2 linked regions of the Vallitalea guaymasensis genome follow. Each later gene encodes a partner of the first gene's protein in a complex. Links are inferred from orthologs where the notes say so. Each region holds a gene or a part of one and is shown on either strand. Other genes may lie near its edges.

Evidence for each region.
Region 2: the proteins of trxB (region 1) and trxA are in contact, whole or in part, in a crystal structure (PDB 1F6M), measured with the Escherichia coli proteins. The link is inferred for Vallitalea guaymasensis from one-to-one orthologs.

The regions. Positions count from the first base shown.
Region 1 is NZ_CP058561.1:3,422,839-3,429,969, forward strand. What follows is about bases 2,003-4,952. They hold trxB (thioredoxin-disulfide reductase), read left to right. Parts: upstream 2,003-2,989; coding sequence 2,990-3,916; downstream 3,917-4,952. Other genes in these bases: HYG85_RS14700 (tetratricopeptide repeat protein), read left to right, coding at 2,030-2,959; HYG85_RS14710 (C40 family peptidase), read right to left, coding at 4,247-4,952. In the rest of the region: HYG85_RS14695 (GAF domain-containing protein), read left to right, coding at 41-1,963; more of HYG85_RS14710, read right to left, coding at 4,953-5,341; upp (uracil phosphoribosyltransferase), read right to left, coding at 5,632-6,264; HYG85_RS14720 (PilZ domain-containing protein), read left to right, coding at 6,524-6,871; HYG85_RS14725 (beta-galactosidase small subunit-related protein), read left to right, coding at 6,992-7,131.
Region 2 is NZ_CP058561.1:2,353,928-2,360,851, reverse strand. What follows is about bases 2,109-4,851. They hold trxA (thioredoxin), read left to right. Parts: upstream 2,109-3,192; coding sequence 3,193-3,510; downstream 3,511-4,851. Other genes in these bases: HYG85_RS10390 (hypothetical protein), read left to right, coding at 3,846-4,851; HYG85_RS10400 (DUF3298 and DUF4163 domain-containing protein), read left to right, coding at 2,109-2,824. Outside these bases: HYG85_RS10415 (hypothetical protein), read left to right, coding at 17-169; HYG85_RS10410 (CPBP family intramembrane glutamic endopeptidase), read right to left, coding at 285-1,235; HYG85_RS10405 (RNA polymerase sigma factor), read left to right, coding at 1,458-1,946; more of HYG85_RS10400, read left to right, coding at 1,958-2,108; more of HYG85_RS10390, read left to right, coding at 4,852-5,837; HYG85_RS10385 (AI-2E family transporter), read right to left, coding at 5,856-6,924. UniProt on the Escherichia coli protein: Participates in various redox reactions through the reversible oxidation of its active center dithiol to a disulfide and catalyzes dithiol-disulfide exchange reactions.

The sequences.
Region 1 (7,131 bases):
AGACGTGCCTTTATATTGATCAGGAAGAAGGTACCCAAATATGGCTTACGAACAAATGCTGTATAATATCCTTGAGCACCATAGGAAAAATGAAGATATAAGTAAAAAGGTATATAGATATACAGGCTTAATACATGCTATTGAATTTTTTTCTCAGAAATTTAATTTAGACCACATAGAAAAATACATTTTTGAATTTACTAATGAACTATTATTACCTAATCAAATAGCTGTATTTATCAGAAAAAACCATGAATACAAGCTGATGCAGGTTAATGGATACGACAAAGAGCAATATACTATTAAATATAATGAATCTTTTGATGAGATAATTAAATATAACAGCGGATTACTAAGACAAAATAATCTGAAGACATATTTTTCAAAAGACATATTTAGTGATTTTGAGTGCAATTTTATTATGCCACTAATTATGGATTGTGAATTATATGGATTTATATTTGTTAATAGAAATAATGAAGAGTTTTTAGAGGATGATGAGATTATTGCTAATGCTCTGATGAACCTGTTCTCTACATCATTGTCTAACTATAAATATTTCAAAGAATTAGAGAATGTGAGTAAACAGCTGAATGAAAAATTATTCAGCCTATTTGCGATTAATCATTCATCAAAGGCTTTATTAAGTAGCTTGGATCTAGGTGCTTTATACAGATTGTCCATTAGTGCTTTTGCAGAACTTACACAAAGTAGTTTCACTACTTTTTTCTTATATGATTCTATTAGCAATAGTTATAAATTAATGAGTTTGAAGGATGTATATAACTCAAGTTCAGTTATGTTCATCAATCTATATCCTACTAAATCAATAAAAGATACTAAGATCAGGATTCTAACTGATATGAGTAATGAATCACAGCGAAATCAGTTTTATGACTTATTTGAAGACTCACGAGAGATATTGAAAGATGTTAAAATCAGTTATGTGGTATCGCTGTTGAAGAAAAACAGATTGGTTGGATTTGTTACATTAGGACCAAAAGTCAATGGTAACCAATATGAAAATAGTGTATTTGAATTAATTGAAAGCTTGGCTTCATCTACCTATATAGCAATAAACAACGCCAAGAATTTTCAGAAGACCAATATGCAGAAGGAAATCATCAATAATAAATTAACTAGATTGGTAAAACTGAATGAGTTAATGAAGAATATTAATATAGCTGGTAATATGGAGCAACTGATAGATCTGACTTTAAGTACTCTCAGCGTCTTTTTCGGAGTCACAAGTGGCTTCATAGGATTATATGATAATGATAAAGACGGAATTAATATTACCAGGTCAATAAATATAGACGGTAATTTAACACATATACCCTTACAAGACGAGCTGTTGCCTCTAAAATTAGGGGAAAAGATAATATTGAATAGTGAAGCTGATGTAGAAAATACATTTGCTCCTGAAATAGTTGAATGCTTTAATGATACATATAGTGGAGCCTTATTCGTGCCAATATTTGTCGATGAGAATGAGTTGAAACTTTTGGGTGTTATTGGTATACTAGCTATTAAGGATAAGATTTTAGGAGACGAAGAGAATATTATTACTTTAGAATCTATCGCTAATCATATCGCACCTATCATGTATCAGTTTATATCACTCAGTAAGATAATAGATCAGTATAGACCTGACTATCAAGCAGTGTTTTTAAATGATTTGAAACAAGATGTGATTGAAGCAGAAGAGTTCTATCTAGAATTAAAGATTATACATATAGAAGTTGGTGTAAATTTTACATTCACAAGAATAAACACTGATAAATTACGAAAACAGTTTGAAAAAGTATATCCCGTAGATAACATGAATATTTTTGTTATTAGTTTTGATAAAGAACCTGTAAATGATATTATAAGTATACTTGGTGAGAATATTAGTTGTAAACAATATGACTATGGTAAGGATTTTAACTCGTTTGAAGAATTTGTTTCAATTTATTCATAATGTATAGGTATAAACCGCCCATATCCTAAAATACTTTACATAAACATGATACGAAAGAGAGAAATTATGAAAAAATATCATATAGACAATTTTATCATTTTAGGGAAAAAATATTATGAAGAAGATAATTTACTAAAAGCATTATATTATTTTAATAAAGCTTATGATTATGGTAAAAATAATGATACCGAGTTATTATTAGATATTGCTATCATATATGATGAGTTAGATGACTATGATAATGCACTAAGAGTATACAAGGAAGTTCTAGCCAATGACGATTCAGAGGCAAGAGCATACTATGGTATTGCAATCCTACATGACCATAAGGATAATTTTGAAGAAGCAATACCCTATTATAAAAAAGCTATAGAATGTGATCCATATTATTCAAAAGCCTATTTTTTTCTTGCTTATGCGTATGATTATTTAGGTGAAGTAGAAAAAGCAATTGAGAATTACAATAATGTGCTAGAAATTAATCCATATGATTTTTGGGCATGCATTAACTTAGGTTCTATCTATGAGCAGAGAGATGAAATCGACAAAGCTCTCAAATTAATGAAAAAAGCTCTGGATATTGATAACAGGCATTACATGGTATTATTCAACATGGGTGTACTCATGTCCAAACAAAATAAAATTAATCAGGCTAAAAAATATTACGAACAAGCTATAAAGTATAATAAGAACTATCCATACTCTTACTTGAATCTGGGTGTTCTCCATAGAGATGAAGAAGAATACAGGGAAGCAATCGTAGTATTCACTGATGGAATTAATAATAATGAAGATTCAGTTTTCCTATACTATAATAGAGCTTGTTGTTATATGAAATTAGAGCTAATTGATAATGCTGAAAAAGATATACTGGATGTACTTAGGCTACATCCTAAGATGGCAGAATATGTTCAAAATGATAGAGACTTACAAAGTCTCATCAATTATTCTGCGTCCATAAGATGTATGTTAGAAAAAAGCGACGCTATTGTTTGAAAAAGTTTATTTACTTAAGGAGTGATTTTAATGACAGAAATATATGATTTGATAATAATAGGATCTGGTCCTGCAGGTATGGCTGCAGCCATCTATGCTCAGAGAGCAATGTTAAAAACTATGGTACTAGAAAAAGATGTTCCAGGCGGTCAAGTAATCAACACCTACGAAGTTGATAACTATCCAGGAATCCCAGATATTACAGGATTCGAGCTAAGTACTAAAATGAGAGAACATGCTGAAAAATTAGGCATAGAAATAAAATCAGAAGAGGTAGTCGATCTCTTGCTAGACCAAACAGTAAAAGTAGTCAAGACAACTGGCAGCGAATACCAATCAAAAGCTATAATCATGGCTACTGGTGCTAGATGGAAAAAACTAGGTGTAAAAGGTGAAAAAGAACTTACCGGAAGAGGTGTATCCTATTGCGCTACTTGCGATGGTGCTTTCTTCAGAAACATGGAAGTTGCCGTAGTAGGCGGTGGAGATGTAGCTGTAGAAGACGCAATCTTTCTAGCTAGAATGTGTAAAAAAGTATACCTCATACACAGAAGAGACGAACTAAGAGCAGTAAAAATATTACAAGACAGTTTACTGAAACATGACGAAGATAAAATAAAAATACTATGGAACACAGAACTAAAAGAAGTAATCGGCAAAGACCAAGTAGAAAAAATTTCAATTATCAACAATAAAACAAAAGAAGAATCCATCCTAGACATTGATGGCCTATTCATTGGAATCGGTACAGACCCTAACTCACAACTTATCCAAGACAAAGTAAAATGTGACGAAAAAGGCTATGTATTAACCGATGACTCTTGCCAAACAAGTGTAAAAGGTGTATACGCCGCCGGAGACATTAGACAAAAAACCCTAAGACAAATTATCACAGCCGCAGCCGACGGAGCCACATCCGTTTACGCCGCCGAAAGATACATCCTAGAAAATTTCTAAAAATAATGTTAACTCTGTAATAGATTAAAAAATATATTCGCTATAGTTATGCTCTTTACAACTTAAGCGTGGTAAGATTAATAAATAAACCATATACAGTGATATAACGACCTTTTACGGCTTGTTGCCATACCTCTAAACCAGATAAAAGCAACAAACGTAATGAGAGTGATATCACTGTATATGGTTTTACTATAACTACCGTTGTCCATTTTTAAAATATGATAGCATAAAGGGGACTGCAATAAACAGTCCCCTTATACCATTATGTATTGTGTTACCACTTACATAATATAAAGAATATTTTTTATGAAAAAGCAAGGCTTTAAGCTATTTAATAACTCTAGAGGCACCTATATAAGGTAAAAGTCTTGAATCACCTAAAGTATTAATGATAATTCCAGTTTTTCTGTTGTTTGCATGGATAACCTGATTATTACCAATATATAAAGCTACATGGGATATTCTGTTTCTATATCCAAAGAATACAAGGTCGCCAGGTAATAAATCATTTTTTGACACTCTATACCCGTTATTAATTTGTGATCTGGAAGTTCTACTTATACTTATACCAAATTTTTTCATTACTTGTTGTGTGAAACCAGAACAATCCACACCTTTTGTTAAACTATTGCCACCCCATACATAAGGGTTGCCTAAAAATTGTTTTGCATAACTAACTACTTGTTGTCTTAAGCTTGAAGAATCTGTAATGGTCTTCTCATCAGAAATAACTACATAATCTTTATATATATAACCAGTAGACCCGTTTGGTATCTTAATAGAAACCCATTCCTCTGATTCGCTTAATACTTCAAAAGTATTATTGCGATAGACTTTACCTATCTTTTTAGAACTGATAGATGGTTGTTGTCTAACATTAAGTATATTTGTGTTTACAGTAGCAACTTTTTTTGATGCCTTTTCTGTAGTATCTTGTGATGTGGATAAGGATTTTGAATCTGAAGATTTAGTTTCAGATAAACTATTTTTATACATATATCCTTTACCCTTTGTTGTACTAACATAGAACCAATCTCCAGTTTGGTATTCTATGCTGACTAGTTGTCCTTTATCAATAGTTGCTAACACATTACCTAATAGATTTGGTGAGTTTCTAAGTTCAGCTTTAGTTGTTACAACTTTTGAATTGCTGGAATTCTCAATGTTAACGTAATTGCTATGTACATATGCATTGCTTAACAAATCAAGATCAATTTTAAACCAGTTATCACTTGTAGAAATGATTTCCAGTTTTTCACCCAAATGAACATGATCAACTATAGAACTGGTGGTACTAGGGCCACTTCTAACGTTAAGATTCTTTACATTAACAACACCTATGGTAGCAGCGTTAACGTTAAGTGTTAAAACTAATCCTCCTAATATACCTAGAGTAACTTGCTTGATACCTCGCCTTTTCATAATTAAACCTCCTAATGCTACTGTTATTATTTGTAAATACTAAGGAAAAATATTCTAAAAAAATAGTTGTTACAAAAATGTTAACTAATTATTACATGATTATTATAACCTTAATTAAGAATAAATGCAATAGTTTGCTTTGATTACCAGTAATTTCCTTAAAAAGCATTGAATTCAAGCATAAATACTAATAAAATGATAAGCATAGAATTAATAATTAATTAACAAATATTTAATAAATATGAAAGGGCAAAAAAAGAGCTGCTTATAAAAGTCAGCTCAAGTTATTATTATTTAGTACCGAATATTCTATCGCCTGCGTCACCTAAACCAGGAGTAATGTATCCAATATCATTTAATTTTTCATCAATAGCAGTAGTAAAAATTTGAACATCTGGATGATGAGCACATACTTCTTCAATTCCAGGTTTAGAAGTTACAAGACACATAATCTTAATATTTTTAACACCATAAGATTTTAATAGGCTTACAGCAGCAACAATTGAACCACCAGTAGCAAGCATTGGCTCTGTAATAATTACTGTTCTTTGTTCAATATCTTTTGGAAGTTTACAATAATATTCTACAGGTTGAAGAGTTTCTTCATTTCTATATAAACCAATATGCCCCACTTTTGCAGTAGGTAATAAACTTAACATACCATCTACCATACCAAGACCAGCTCTAAGAATAGGAACAATAGCAAGTGTTTTTCCACTTATTACATTTGAAGTAGTTTTGCAAATAGGTGTTTCAATAGTAGTTTCCTTTAAAGGTAAATTACGTGTAACTTCATAACCCATTAACATTGCAATTTCTTTGACAAGTTCTCTAAAATCTTTAGATCCAGTGTTCTTATCACGTAATAATGTAAGTTTATGTTGAAGCAACGGATGATCTAATAATTTTACATTTTCGTTCATACGGATAATTCCTCCCTTATAATATTAAAAAATAGAACGAGCGTTAATAAGATATATTATTTATTATAAATTTCACTTATTAATTTGCATACAATTTTTATATTAATATATCTACTTATGTTTGTCAATTAAATCTTATAAAATATAAAAAAATAATCATTAACCTGTTTTATTTTAATGTTATTTTATGGTATAATTAGAAATTGAAAAATATATAAAGTTAAGTTATTGATCATATGTGAAAAAGGAGAGAACTACTATGGAAGAAAGAAGAAAATATAAGCGTTTACCCATAAAATTAGAACTTGAAATTAATTCTCTTTTTAAACAGAATAATGACATAATAAAACTTGATAATAAGACAATAGAGGTTATAGATATCTCTAAAAACGGTATTGGAATATTGTGCAGAGATGAATTACCTCTCAACTATTATTTCAACGCAAAAATAGAATTCGATGAAAAAAGATACTTTTACTGTGTACTCAAAATAATAAGAAGTAATAAATGTGGAGATAAATATTGCTTAGGCTGTGAATTCGTAGGACTTGCTGAATTCTTGGCAGATAAAGTTGATGAATATGAGAAAATATTAAATGAAAAATAATAAAGGAAAGTGACCTTATATTTAGGGTAACAGTGGCTATGTATAGTCGCTTTCTTATTATGTAATAAAAATTATAAGGGTTATATCTATGTTTTTTGTAATAAAAGGGGTGAAAATAATATGAACGAAGTGGATAAAGCAATAAAAATAGATAGGTACTATGTTAATTCAAAAGCATTAAATGAAACCTACGACCAAATTTATATGTATACAGATGTTTTCATTACATATATGGGTTCAACAATACAACCTGTAAAAAT
Region 2 (6,924 bases), 1.1 Mb from region 1 along the record:
TAATACAGGAGAATGTATGAAGTTTTCTGATAAAGTCAAATATAAGTATCGGCAACAAAGTTATGGGAAGAAAAACAAGAAAAAGCAACAGTTCAATATTACAAAAAGCCTAGATGATATGGAAAATTATCTGGAAAAATTATTAGGGAAATATACTAAGAAGAAATAAAAATTGGGGATGTAGGGTAATACATTTTTGAACATTATAAAATGTATTACCCTACATCCCCGTCTTATTGTAATAAGTATGTAATTCATTTTGAATTAATACATTCCATTAACTTCTAAAGTACGAGAATCTCTTTTATAATTACATGAGCAATAAAAATAATTATTGATGAAATTAGATAAACATCAAATATTTTATCTTTACTTTTTATAGGTTCTATTACTTCAGCAGGGGCTTTAACAAAGAGGTATTCCTTTTTATTATGTTTGACAGCTGCATAAAACAATAGAAATACTAGTGGTAATGTAATAAAAGTAAGTATAAGTGGTATAGGCAATAAAGAAATAATTGCATCCTTACTTACTGTTTCTTGCGCAATCAAGTCATAATCAATTGAGTTTCCAAATATCTCTTGCAGGAATAATGCTAATTTGGCAATAACCATTTGTAAACCATTAATCAAAAAGTGTATGAGCATACTAGAAAATATAGAGCCTGTTATCTTCACTAGTATGAATAATATGGCACCCATGACAAATGCATAAGAAAATTGATTTGCATTCATATGGAGCATACCAAAGGATAGACCACTTACTAGAGCTGCTTTAAAAATATTCACGTTTTTATAATTGGTTAGAAGTATTCCTCTAGTAACTATTTCTTCATTGATTGCAGGTAGTACTGCAACTAATATGAGTAGCAGCCATAATGGAAATTCTGCTAATGTAAAAATAGTGCCTGATATCTTATTTTCAAAAAATATTTGTGATACTAGATTAATAAGACTTAATAGAGGTTGTATCAATAATCCAATTCCTATCGCTAATAGAACATTGATGATATCAAGTTTATTGAACAACAATGTTTTTTTAACAGGTTGTCTTGTAATCATGAAGTATAGAATAACTGGAATTACAATGAAACCAAGCTGAGGTATTAATATAGAACTAATAGAAGTCAGCTTAAGATTGAAATGCAATGCTAGATATCCAATGATTTCAGGAACCAGTGTCATTATTAGTATAAGTATCAATATGAATATATTACCACGTTTTGCAGAGTTCATAGGTATCGACCCTTTCTATATAAATATTGTTTTAAATGTCTTATTTTTACCATTTTAATTATTAGAAATATAAAGTATACTAATTGCTGAGTTTAACTTTAGTTAAAAATGAACCTTAACCTAATATAGCATATGAAAAAAATATATTCAACTTTTTTCAAATAATATCAACTTTTTATATATTTCAAACGTCTTATCAATGTAAGGAGGTAAAAAAAACTAATGTCGACATTTAACAATTATAATTACAACAAGCTTGTTGAGTTTATTAAGATTCATCAAGAAGATTTTTATAGATTAGCTTACAGCCATGTACATAATAGAGAATCGGCACTTGACATTGTCCAAGATTCTATTTACAAGGGCCTTACATCCGTACATAAATTAAAAAATATAGATAAATTGAAAACATGGATGTTTTCTATAATAGTCAACACATCCATAAGTTACTTAAGAAAGAACAAAAGACTTATTATAACAAATGATTTCCCCGAATCAATTGAGAGAGAGAATATTGATATTGCCGATAGAATAGATCTCTATCATGCCATTGAAAAACTTGATGTCAAATATAGGACCATTATTGTATTACGGTATTTTGAAGACATGAAGATTGAGGAGGTTGCTGATATAACAGGTTTAAATATTAATACTGTTAAATCAAGATTATATAATGGAATAGATAAACTCAAGGTAATATTAGATAAGTGAGGTGCCATTTAATGGAGGATAAATTAAATAATATCAAACGAGAGTATAAGAATATAATTATTCCAAAGGAGTTAGATCAAATGGTTGATAAAACAATCCAAAAAGCTGATAAAGATGTAAGAAATCCAAAAATAAGATTCGGTAGAGGGTTAAAAGTGGCAGTTGCCGCTCTTGCAGTATGTAGTATGTTTGTACTTGCAATTAATACAAATGAATCTTTGGCTAAGTCAATAGCCAATGTACCTGTTTTAGGTAAAGTTGCGGAGGTATTGACTTTTGTAGACTATGAACGTGAGACTGATACCATAACAGAAAATGTGACAATACCAGAAGTGGATGGTCTTAATGACAAAGATATACAAGATAAGATTAATAAAGAAATACAAGCTAAGATGGATGAGCAAATCAAGGAAGCTGAAATAAGAGCAGAAGAATATAAAGAAGCATATTTTGCAACAGGCGGTACAGAAGAAAATTATAATCCAATTGAATTCAAACTTGATTATGAGAAAAAATACTCTGATGATTCCATTTTATCATTTATAATTTATCATCATGAAACTTTAGCTCCAGCTTATGCTGAAACATATTACTATAACATTGACTTGAATACCAATGAAGAACTTACATTAGAAGATGTTCTAGGTGAGGATTACATTAATAGAGCAAATGAAAGTGTTAGAAAACAAATTGAAGAATTGAAAGCTAATCCTAGTGAAGACCGTCATTATGGTTTCTTTGAGGGAGAAGCAGGATTTACAAGTATTAGTGAAGATCAAGGTTTCTATATCAACAGTGATAAAAAAGTAGTTGTTGTATTTAATAAATATGAGATTGCAGATGGTGCAACTGGTCCACTAGAATTTGTAATAGAATAATTAATCAAATAAACTATATATAAATTAGATGATTTCTGTATAATGCAGAAGTCATCTTTTTTATAATAACCAAATTATTGAAATTAATGGTATAAAGTGGTATATTTAAATTGATATATACACATTATATATTATAGCTGAATAAATATTATAAAGAGTATTCTATATTTAACTTAGATATAGTATTATGTTAAATAATATTGGAGTCTTTGCATATGATAGAACAAGGGATACTGTTATTTGATTCAGGGATAATAAATAATAAAATAATATCAAAAACTTTAAAAATGTATTGACATATATCACTATATTAGAATATAATGATATTATAATTAATACAAATATAATTTAATAAGGAGGTTTTAATTATGGCACTAGCATTTACAGATCTTAATTTTGAAGCAGAGGTTCTTAACTCAGATATACCAGTATTAGTTGACTTTTACGCAGATTGGTGTGGACCATGTAAGATGATGGCACCTGTTATAGATGAATTGGCAAAAAAATATGAAGGAAAAGCTAAAATAGGAAAATTGAATGTTGATCAAAACGGTGAAACAGCTCAAAAATATAGAGTAATGAGTATTCCTACAATGTTATTAATCAAAAATGGTCAAGTTGTAGACACTGTAGTGGGAGCAGTTCCAAAACAACAATTGGAATCAAAAATTGAATCAGCTATGTAGAGTAAGATAAGGAAGTCTATTTATCATATAAAGGTAAATAGGCTTTATTTTTTTATCAAAAATTAATAATTGTAATTTTAATGGTGTAAAATATACAAGCCAAAATAGTACAAGTAATAACAAGATAGACTAATTCAAAATACAATAAAAAAATGTATAATGATACAAGAGTGTTTATATATATTTTTATCTACTTAAGTCTTACTTAATATTTTTCTACTTATATCTATATCTAATCATTTAATATTACCCAATGAATAACTAAAATCAATGGAGGTGGTTACCACAATTAGAGGTGAGGCACAAATCTATATATATGTATAAGGAGGAGAAAAATGTTTTTAAAAAGATATTTCAAGACTTTTTCAATATTGTTATGCATTACTTTAATCTTGGCAGTTACAATTATACCTACAAGCGCAGCAGGGACAGGGGTTCCTGTAAAACCGTCATTAAGCCATAATCAATGGTCAGGAGATATTGATGGTGATTATGATTTGACTTGGAACATATGGTATGGAAACAATGGGACAAGTTGGAAGCTATTCGAGAAGATCGGGGCAGGCAATTATCAAGAAATACATAGTGGTACTTTAATTGATGATACACCTAATCCTCAAAGTGAGACCTTTCAAGTAAAAGGAAGAACAATTGAAGGGACATATAAATATTATATTGAGCTGACTAATTCATATGGAACTACAGCTAGTGACGAGATTTCTGTTGTAGTGGGGAATGCAACTGGCAACATAATAATAAACGGTATAGATACCCAAAAAGTGGTCTATCAGTTTACTCAGGCTCAAGGAATGAATGATTATACTCTAAGTTTTAATGGAGTCGCTAATCCTGTTTTTACTGTTATTACGAATAATAGTTCAGTAGTTGATTGTTCAATAGTAAATAATAATACTCTTAAGATTAATGGTAAAAAAGCTGGACGAGCTTCTATTAAACTAAAAGAAAGCACTACAGGGGAAGAGAGATATGTTGGAATAAGAATCAAAAATGCTGATGGAAGTATTCCAGGTATGCCTAATTATCTTTCTATAGGCTCTGTAAGTGAAGATAAACAGGGAGATCTTGATTTCTGGAGGGATTTCCACACTGATGACAAGAATAAGAGGATGGACATAAGATATATCTATATTAATGGCGGTCCAATAAATGGATGGCGTACTTGGACTAATGTTGATGGTGGACGAGCTAAGAACTTTATTATTGAAAGCAGAAAATTAGGTATAATCCCATTCTTCGTATACTATAACATTCCTGACAGTGGAGAAAGCTATAGTCTGGATTTAGCTCATATTCAAGATTCAACATATATGGATGCCTATTATAAGGATTTAAAATTCTTTTTAGACATATGTAAGGAGTATGCAGAAGATGATACAGTAGGTATAGTGTTTGAACCAGATTTTCTTGGTTATATGATGCAGCAATCAGGTAAACAGCCAAATGAGATAACAGCGTTAGTAAGTGCAGCATATAGCAGTGGTGTATTGACCAGTGGTGTAGACCCAGATTTTCCTAATACTGTTGAAGGATTAGTCAAATCGGTGAACTATATTGTAAGCAAATACTATCCACAAGCTTATTATGGATGGCAATTCAATCTATGGGCCTATGATGGACATGATGTTCCTAACAATGGTATTTTACATAAAACAGAGACAATGGGGGTAACTGATGGATTGAACTTCATTAGAAGTAAAGCTCAGCTTATTACAGATTATTATGTTAGTGCAGGTGTAAAATCATATGGAGCGAATTTTGTTTCAATAGATAAATATGGACTGGATGGTGGTGGAGTAACACCTCAAGCCGCTGCCGATCCTGCAGGTTCCACTTGGTTCTGGAATAGTGATATATGGAATAATTATCTTGAGTTTGTAAAAGTCATGAATACAAGTTCTAATCTTCCTGTTATATTATGGCAGATACCAGTAGGGCATATCAATACAAGTCAAGCATCTAACCCATATAATAATGGTCTTTTCCCTGACTTGAATGGAACTTCTACAAAATATGAAGATTCTGCACCAGTGTATTTCCTTGGAGATATATTCAAACCAGGTTCTACAGAGCGATTTAATTATTTCAAGCTTAACGCACATAATGATAATAAAATAACAGATAATGGAACTGATACTATAACATGGGCACATCATATGGACAAAGCAAAAGAATCTGGAGTCATTTCAATACTATTCGGTGCTGGAGTCAATAGCAGTACTGATGGAGTTGGTTCACCTCCAACTGATGATTATTGGTGGATTACCAAGGTTCAAAGATATTTTGATAATCCTATTTTGCTTAATTGATAAAAGAAGACGAAGAGGTTATTCAACCTCTTCGTCTATTTCCGTTTGCATATTATCAAGTATTGTTTCTTCTTGTTTTTTATGCATCTTCATTTCATATTTCTTATTTATTTGTTTATCTATTATATTCTTGATTACTGCGAAGAATGGTACACCTAAAAACATTCCTATCAAACCAAATAGTTTTCCACCAACTAATATTGCAAAGATAACCCAAAATGGACTGAGCCCTGTTGAATCTCCAAGGATTTTAGGTCCTAGTATATTACCATCAAATTGTTGAAGACCTAATATTATCAAAGCAAACCATAAAGCTTGTATAGGGCTGATTATGAATACTAGTATAATTCCTGCAAAACCACCTATGAATGGACCAAAATAAGGAATCATGTTAGTTACACCTACGAAAACACTAATCAATAGAGCATTAGGTATATGGAATATCAGGGTAATTATAAAGCATAGGACACCTATAATTAATGAATCAATAAGTTTTCCAACAAAAAATTTGGAAAAAATCTGATGACTATCTTTTAATATCCCTAGTAAACTATTGGCTGTATTTTCTCTAAACAAAGCTATAATACCTTTGTTAAAACTTGCTAATGATTTCTCTTTACTTGCTAATAAGTATATAGCTATAATGAATCCTACTAAAACATTTAGAAGACCGAAAGTAAAGCTTTTTGTGAAATTCAAAAGGGAAGGTGCAATATTACTGAATACATCGTAAACATTGTTTAATGCAGCAGGGATATTATTAAGGTTATCATCAATGAATTGGTTGATAGCCTTAGGGTCAATGAATTCGATTGAACTATTATTAACAAAATGATTTATTTTATCAATCAACTCTGTTATCAAATCGGGTAATTTGTTTATTGTATCAGCTAAGCTGTTTAGAAGTTCTGGAATGATAAAAGCTAAAATGATTATGATAAAACCTAATACAGTGATATATGAAAACAATATAGCAAGAGATCTTTTGGCTTTTAGACTTTTAATACTTTTTTTCCTGATTCTTATCTTACCTATCAATTTCTCAAACCAGACTACTAAAGGATTAATGAAATATGCTATCAGAAAA